Regions from separate parts of the Crassaminicella indica genome, predicted to be linked through region 2. Evidence: a T-box and tRNA genes for the amino acid it is inferred to sense, from the RefSeq annotation. Region 2 holds a T-box; the other holds one or more tRNA genes.

Region 1 (4,359 bases), 880 kb from region 2:
AGAGCAGCTGACTTGTAATCAGCAGGTTGGGGGTTCGATTCCCTTCGCCAGCTCCAAAGAATTAGGAGGAGTTCCCGAGTGGCCAAAGGGGGCGGACTGTAAATCCGTTAGCTAAGCTTTCAGTGGTTCGAATCCACTCTCCTCCACCAAATTTTATATCGCGGGTGTGGCGGAATTGGCAGACGCACTAGACTTAGGATCTAGCGCCTTGTGCGTGGGGGTTCAAGTCCCTCCACCCGCACCAATATGGGTTCATAGCTCAGCTGGATAGAGCAACGGCCTTCTAAGCCGTGTGTCCGGGGTTCGAGTCCCTGTGGACCCGCCATACTAGACCCATTAGCTCAGTCGGTAGAGCACTTGACTTTTAATCAAGGTGTCCCGCGTTCGAGCCGCGGATGGGTCACCAAATACGGAGGGGTGTCCGAGTGGTTTAAGGAGCTGGTCTTGAAAACCAGTGACTCCGCAAGGGGCCGTGGGTTCGAATCCCACCCCCTCCGCCACATGAAAAAATATCGAGGTGTAGCGCAGTTTGGTAGCGCATCTGGTTTGGGACCAGAGGGCCGCGGGTTCAAATCCTGCCACCTCGACCAAAATGCCCAGATAGCTCAGTCGGTAGAGCAGGGGACTGAAAATCCCCGTGTCGGTGGTTCGATTCCGCCTCTGGGCACCATTTGATCTTTGAAAACTATACAGTGTAAGAAATTAAGCCAGATACTCGTTATAAACGAGAAACGTTCAATTCGAATTCTTTTATTTGAGAGTTTGATCCTGGCTCAGGATGAACGCTGGCGGCGTGCCTAACACATGCAAGTCGAGCGAGAAGCTGTCAATGATCCTTCGGGAGATTTGATTAGTGGAAAGCGGCGGACGGGTGAGTAACGCGTGGGCAACCTGCCCTATACACAGGGATAGCCTCGGGAAACCGGGATTAATACCTGATAAAGCTCTAGTATCGCATGGTACATGAGTCAAAGCTTTAGCGGTATAGGATGGGCCCGCGTCTGATTAGCTAGTTGGTGAGGTAACGGCTCACCAAGGCAACGATCAGTAGCCGACCTGAGAGGGTGATCGGCCACACTGGAACTGAGACACGGTCCAGACTCCTACGGGAGGCAGCAGTGGGGAATATTGCACAATGGGCGAAAGCCTGATGCAGCAACGCCGCGTGAGTGATGAAGGCCTTCGGGTCGTAAAACTCTGTCCTAAGGGAAGAAAACTGACGGTACCTTAGGAGGAAGCCCCGGCTAACTACGTGCCAGCAGCCGCGGTAATACGTAGGGGGCGAGCGTTATCCGGAATCACTGGGCGTAAAGGGTGCGTAGGCGGCCGATAAAGTCTGGGGTGAAAGGCTACGGCTCAACCGTAGTAAGCCTTGGAAACTTATTGGCTTGAGTGCAGGAGAGGAGAGTGGAATTCCTAGTGTAGCGGTGAAATGCGTAGATATTAGGAGGAACACCAGTGGCGAAGGCGACTCTCTGGACTGTAACTGACGCTGAGGCACGAAAGCGTGGGGAGCGAACAGGATTAGATACCCTGGTAGTCCACGCCGTAAACGATGAGTGCTAGGTGTCGGAGGTTCATCCCTTCGGTGCCGCAGCTAACGCATTAAGCACTCCGCCTGGGGAGTACGGTCGCAAGACTGAAACTCAAAGGAATTGACGGGGACCCGCACAAGCAGCGGAGCATGTGGTTTAATTCGAAGCAACGCGAAGAACCTTACCAGGACTTGACATCCTCTGCATTAACCTTAATCGGTGAAATCCCTCCGGGGACAGAGAGACAGGTGGTGCATGGTTGTCGTCAGCTCGTGTCGTGAGATGTTGGGTTAAGTCCCGCAACGAGCGCAACCCTTGTCTTTAGTTGCCAGCATTTCGGATGGGCACTCTAGAGAGACTGCCGGGGATAACTCGGAGGAAGGTGGGGATGACGTCAAATCATCATGCCCCTTATGTTCTGGGCTACACACGTGCTACAATGGCTGGTACAACGGGAAGCGAAGGAGTAATCTGGAGCAAATCCTAAAAGCCAGTCTCAGTTCGGATTGTGGGCTGCAACTCGCCCACATGAAGCTGGAGTTGCTAGTAATCGTGGATCAGAATGCCGCGGTGAATGCGTTCCCGGGTCTTGTACACACCGCCCGTCACACCACGGGAGTTGGGGGCACCCGAAGTCAGCTATCTAACCTTATGGAGGAAGCTGCCGAAGGTGAAATCAATAACTGGGGTGAAGTCGTAACAAGGTAGCCGTATCGGAAGGTGCGGCTGGATCACCTCCTTTCTAAGGAGAAAGGCTTAACTTATACTGTATAGTTTTGAAGGATCAAACCTTCAAAAGTTAATTATGGGGACGTAGCTCAGCTGGGAGAGCACCTGCCTTGCACGCAGGGGGTCAGGGGTTCGATCCCCCTCGTCTCCACCACATGTACTTTGAAAACTGAACAATGCATATAAAATACAATTTTTACTGGTCAAGCTATAAAGAGCATAGGGCGGATGCCTTGGCACCAGGAGCCGATGAAGGACGTGGTAAGCTGCGATAAGCCTCGGGTAGCTGCAAGCAAGCGTTGATCCGGGGATTTCCGAATGGGGAAACCTACTTAAGGTAATACTTAAGTAACCATTACTGAATCCATAGGTAATGGTAGGCATACCAGGGGAACTGAAACATCTAAGTACCCTGAGGAAGAGAAAGAAAACTCGATTCCCTAAGTAGCGGCGAGCGAAAGGGGACTAGCCCAAACCTAAAGAATTTTCTTTAGGGGTTGTGGATATACTCATTAAGAAAGAGGTATTGTAGTCGAAGAAGTCTGGAAAGGCTCACCGTAGAAGGTAATAGTCCTGTAGGCGAAACAAGAAGACTTTCGAGTATACTCCAGAGTACCACGAGACACGTGAAACCTTGTGGGAAGCAGGGGGGACCACCCCCCAAGGCTAAATACTACCTGGTGACCGATAGCGCATAGTACCGTGAGGGAAAGGTGAAAAGAACCCCGGGAGGGGAGTGAAATAGAACCTGAAACCCTATGTTTACAAGCAGTGGAAGTTCTTTTTATGAACGACCGCGTACTTTTTGTAGAACGGGCCAACGAGTTACGGTATGCAGCAAGGTTAAGTAGTTATGCTACGGAGCCGCAGCGAAAGCGAGTCTGAATAGGGCGATTTTAGTTGTATGCCGTAGACCCGAAACCGGGTGACCTATCCATGAGCAGGTTGAAGCGGAAGTAAAATTTCGTGGAGGACCGAACCCATGTCTGTTGAAAAAGGCTGGGATGACTTGTGGATAGCGGAGAAATTCCAATCGAACTCGGAGATAGCTGGTTCTCCCCGAAATAGCTTTAGGGCTAGCCTTAAAAGTTGTGATACGGAGGTAGAGCACTGAATGTCCTAGGGGCCCTCACCGGTTACCGAAGACTATCAAACTCCGAATGCCGTAATCATAATTTTAGGAGTCAGACTATGTGTGATAAGATTCATAGTCGAGAGGGAAACAGCCCAGACCGTCAGCTAAGGTCCCTAAGTACAGGTTAAGTGGAAAAGGATGTGGGATTGCATAGACAACTAGGATGTTGGCTTAGAAGCAGCCATTCATTCAAAGAGTGCGTAATAGCTCACTAGTCGAGTGATCCTGCGCCGAAAATTACCGGGGCTCAAACCTGTCACCGAAGCTACGGCATCCCTTTGGGATGGGTAGGGGAGCATTGTATACGGGTTGAAGCTGTACCGTAAGGAGCAGTGGACTGTATACAAGAGAGAATGTTGGCATGAGTAGCGAGAGGCAGGTGAGAATCCTGCCCGCCGAAAACCTAAGGTTTCCTGAGGAAGGTTCGTCCACTCAGGGTTAGTCGGGACCTAAGCCGAGGACGAAAGTCGTAGGCGATGGACAACAGGTTGAAATTCCTGTACCACCGAAAATCGTTTGAGCAATGGGGTGACACAGGAGGATAGGTTAAGCGCACCGTTGGTTGTGTGCGTCCAAGCGTTTAGGAAGTCGAGATAGGCAAATCCGTTTCGATAATTCTGAGACGTGATGGGGAGCGAAAAACAAGTAGCGAACTTACTGATTCCACACTGTCAAGAAAAGCCTCTAGCGAGATTGTAGGTGCCCGTACCGCAAACCGACACAGGTAGGTGAGGAGAGAATCCTAAGGCGAGCGAGAGAACTATTGTTAAGGAACTCGGCAAAATGACCCCGTAACTTCGGGAGAAGGGGTGCCACGTTAGGGTGCAAGCCCGAGGTGGCCGCAGAGAATAGGCCCAAGCGACTGTTTAGCAAAAACACAGGTCTCTGCTAAGTCGAAAGACGATGTATAGGGGCTGACGCCTGCCCGGTGCTGGAAGGTTAAGGGGAAGTGTTAACGAA
Region 2 (4,359 bases):
CTAGACAGAGAAGGATGGTTATGAGAAGAGGTAGAAAAATGTTAAAAGGTGCAGCAAATATGGTAGATGTGATTCAATCAATAAATTTTTTAAGATAGGTAAAAGCAGCTAATCCTTTAGCTGCTTTTATGAAATTCAAAAGGATGTGAATCAATGGATATAGGATTAAATATTTTTAATATTATTAAGACAAAACCTATATGTTATATATTTGTAATAATTATTATTGCAATTAATATACTTTTTTTGATATTTTTGGGATGTTTAACATATTATTTGATTCATATAGGGAATCATTATGTGAGCAGCAGCAAAAAATTAACAATGAAAAGAAAACATTTCTTTTACTTTTTTGTTTTAGTAATAATATTGTTATTAACAATTATGATATATAATTTTAGAGCTAGCTTATGGAAATTATTTTCCCCTGTCATTTGGGCAATTATATTTGCATATTTAATTAATCCTATTGTTAATTTAATATATAAAAGAGGGGTTTCTAGGATTTGGAGTGTTATAATTGTTTATTTTTCTATGTTTATTATAATAATAGTGTTTGCTACAATAGTAACACCTAATATTATAAAAGAAGCAAGAAGTTTAATAGAAATATTACCAAAATACAACAAAGAAGCCAATGAATATATAAACCATATATACAAAAAAATTGAGGAATTAGATAATTTTTCACCTCAGCTTTCTTTCATTAAAGATACAATACAAGATCACTTAATAGAAAGTGAAATTTATATCATGGATATAATGAAAAAAATTACTAATAGCATATTCAATATATTTTCCCATATAGTTACTTTAGTCTTGATTCCTATTTTTACTTTCTATTTTTTAAAGGATTCTGAGTATTTTAAAAAGAAAATAGTATTTATGATTCCAAGAATTTTGAGAAAAGAATTGATAAATATTTGCAAAGATATACATATATTGTTAAATAATTTTATAAGGGGACAATTTATTGTAGCTACTTGTGTTGGTATATTAAGTATTATTGCATTGTTAATTATCAAAGTAAACTTTGCATTTCTTATTGGAATTATTGCTGGAATAACAAATATTATTCCTTATTTTGGACCAATTATTGGAGCTGTTCCAGGAGTAATTATTGCACTTATGGATACTCCTGTGAAAGCTTTTTGGGTTATCATTGCTTTTACAATTATACAACAAATTGAAAGTGCTATTATTACACCTAAGATTGTTGGAGAAAGTGTAGGACTGCATCCTGTTATGGTTATCATAGCTTTATTGATAGGAAATGAATGCTTTGGATTAATAGGTTTGATTTTTGCTGTACCTATTGCAGCTAGTATAAAGATAATTATAGAGCATATTATAGATTTAATTGTAAATATTTAAATATTCATTCGATTAAAAAACTTACTGAAATTGTATAAAAAATACGTTAAGAATCTTCATTGTTTGAACGAAGTGAGTTTTTAAGTTGTTTATTTATAATATAATATTAAAATTTGGGAACAATAGATTTAACAATTGACAAATAGTACTAATTTATATATAATCAATTAAAGTTAATGAGAAAAAGAAAAATGATAAAATACAATGATGAAGAGGAGTACAAAAACATAAAATCTGTAGAGAGGAAGTCCATTGGCTGAAAGACTTCTGATTTGAGTTTTTGGAAGCAGCTTCGGAGTATTGACCTTGAAATATTAGTAAAGGGCAGTGGCTTGCAACCATTATAGTGCTAGGTATTGATAAGAGAGACCAAAGTATTTTGGTAAGTAGGGTGGTACCGCGAGAATACTCTCGTCCCTATATGGGATGAGAGTTTATTTTTGTATAAAAATAATGGAGGTTGATACTATGGAAAAAATGAGCTTGAATGTAATAAGAAAGCAGTTTTTAGATTTTTTTGAAAGCAAAGGTCATTATGTAAGAGCTAGTTATTCGCTAGTTCCTGAAAATGACAAGAGTTTATTATTAATAAATGCGGGAATGGCTCCTTTGAAAAATTATTTTATGGGGATAGATACACCACCTAAGAAAAGAATGGCTACATGTCAGAAATGTATTCGAACAGGAGATATTGAAAATGTAGGAAAAACAGCAAGACATGCTACTTTTTTTGAGATGCTTGGAAATTTTTCCTTTGGAGATTATTTTAAAAATGAATCTATCCATTGGGGATGGGAGTTTGTAACAAAATATTTAAAACTTCCTGTTGAAAAATTATGGGTGAGCGTATATGAAGAAGATGATGAAGCCTATGAAATTTGGCATAAAAAAATAGGTATACCTCAAGAAAGAATTGTAAGATTAGGTAAAGAGGATAACTTTTGGGAAATAGGAGTAGGACCATGTGGACCATGCTCTGAAATTTATTATGATAGAGGAGAAAAGTATGGTTGTGGCAGTGCTGATTGCAAACCAGGATGTGATTGTGATAGATATATAGAGTTTTGGAATCATGTATTTACACAATTTGATAAGGATGAGGAAGGAAATTATAATCCATTACCAAATCCTAATATTGATACGGGAATGGGATTAGAAAGACTAGCATGTATTATACAGGATGTGGATTCTATATTTGAAATAGATACTATAAAGCATATATTAAATAAAGTATTAGAGCTTTCTGGACAAAAATATGGAGAAAATAAAAAAACAGATGTTTCAGTGAGAATTATAACAGATCATATTCGTTCTGTTACTTTTATGGTATGTGATGGAATCATGCCAAGCAATGAAGGTAGAGGATATGTTCTTAGAAGGTTATTAAGAAGAGCTGCAAGACATGGAAAATTACTCGGTATTAAAGGAGAATTTTTAAGTAGATTAGTAGATAGTGTGCTTGAAGTATCGAGTGAAGCTTATCCAGAGCTTTTGGAAAGAAAAGAATATATTAAGAAAGTTGTTGCTATTGAAGAAGAAAGATTTCAAGAGACAATAGATCAAGGTAGTGAAATTCTAAAAGGTTATATTGAAGAATTAAAAAGAGAAGATAAAAATATTTTATCTGGAGAAAAAGCTTTTAGATTGTATGATACCTATGGATTTCCACTAGAGTTGACTAAAGAAATATTGGAAGAAGAAAATATGACTGTTGATGAAGACGGTTTTAAAGCTGAAATGGAAAAGCAAAGACAAAGAGCAAGAAATGCAAGACAAAACAATGAAGAGATAGGTTGGAAGGAAGACGTATATGCAAAGCTAGATGAAAATATAAAGTCACAATTTAAAGGATATAAAGAATATGAGATGAACGCAAAGGTTATAGCATTAGTAAAAGGTGATGAAATCGTAGAGTATGCTCAAAAGGGTGATGCTGTTACTATTATATTAGATGAGACGCCATTTTATCCAGAAGGTGGAGGACAAGTAGGAGATCATGGGTTCTTATTTAATGAAACTTGCAAAATTAAAATAACAGACTGTAAAAAAAGTAACAATAGGATATTGCATATAGGTGAGATATTAGAAGGAACTATATCTGTAAATAGTATAGTCAAGGCATCTATTAATGTGGAAGAAAGAATAAGCTCTGCAAGAAATCACACAGCAACTCATTTACTACAGGCTGCATTAAGGAATGTGTTAGGCAATCATGTTGAACAATCAGGCTCTTTAGTAACGCCAGATAGACTAAGATTTGACTTTTCACATTTTCAAGCACTTACTGAAGAGGAATTAGAAAAGGTTGAAGAATTAGTAAATCAAAAAATTCTTGAGAGTATGACAATCTTAGCAGAAGAAATGGGTATCAATGAAGCAAAAGAAAAAGGAGCAACAGCTCTTTTTGGGGAAAAATATGGAGAAGTTGTACGTGTAGTTTCTATGGGAGATTATAGTATAGAACTATGTGGTGGAACACATTTAAATAATACAAGTCAAGTAGGATTATTTAAGATTATAAGTGAAGGTGGCGTTGCTGCTGGAATTAGGAGAATAGAGGCTATTACTGGACATAAAGCATATGAATATATGAAAGAACAAGAATTAAAAATAAAAGAAATTGCAAGAACTTTAAAGAGCAATCCAAAGGAAATTGTATTGAAGGTAGAAAATTTAGTGAATAATTTAAAAGATGCACATAAAGAAGTAGAAATTCTTAAAAATAAGATGGCAAAGAGTGCTGTGAATGAAATATTAGAAAAAGCAGTTGAAGTTGAAAATATTCAAGTAATAGCATATAAGTTGATAGGCTTAGATATGGATAGCTTAAGAAAGCTAGGAGATCAATTAAAAGATAAATTAGGTTCAGGTCTTGTCGTTTTAGGAACAGAAAAAGATAATAAAGGAAATTTTGTTGCTATGGCAACAAAAGATGTTGTTGAAAAAGGAATTCATGCAGGGAATATTATTAGACAGGTTGCCAAA

The links. A T-box is a leader RNA that pairs with one kind of tRNA and senses whether it is charged. The one in region 2 lies ahead of alaS (alanine--tRNA ligase), so its partner is inferred to be a tRNA-Ala.
Region 1: it encodes a tRNA-Ala, which carries the amino acid that the T-box ahead of alaS (alanine--tRNA ligase) is inferred to sense. The anticodon was not compared.

What each region holds. Positions count from the first base shown of each region.
Region 1 covers NZ_CP078093.1:546,351-550,709, reverse strand. Annotated here, with positions in the region: tRNA gene KVH43_RS02655 (tRNA-Thr) at 1-56, shown strand, start outside; tRNA gene KVH43_RS02650 (tRNA-Tyr) at 65-149, shown strand; tRNA gene KVH43_RS02645 (tRNA-Leu) at 161-244, shown strand; tRNA gene KVH43_RS02640 (tRNA-Arg) at 249-325, shown strand; tRNA gene KVH43_RS02635 (tRNA-Lys) at 331-406, shown strand; tRNA gene KVH43_RS02630 (tRNA-Ser) at 412-500, shown strand; tRNA gene KVH43_RS02625 (tRNA-Pro) at 514-590, shown strand; tRNA gene KVH43_RS02620 (tRNA-Phe) at 595-670, shown strand; rRNA gene KVH43_RS02615 (16S ribosomal RNA) at 751-2,277, shown strand; tRNA gene KVH43_RS02610 (tRNA-Ala) at 2,343-2,418, shown strand; rRNA gene KVH43_RS02605 (23S ribosomal RNA) at 2,466-4,359, shown strand, end outside.
Region 2 covers NZ_CP078093.1:2,421,563-2,425,921, forward strand. Annotated here, with positions in the region: gene KVH43_RS11520 (YtxH domain-containing protein) at 1-98, shown strand, start outside; gene KVH43_RS11525 (AI-2E family transporter) at 154-1,374, shown strand; T-box leader at 1,570-1,796, shown strand; gene alaS (alanine--tRNA ligase) at 1,843-4,359, shown strand, end outside.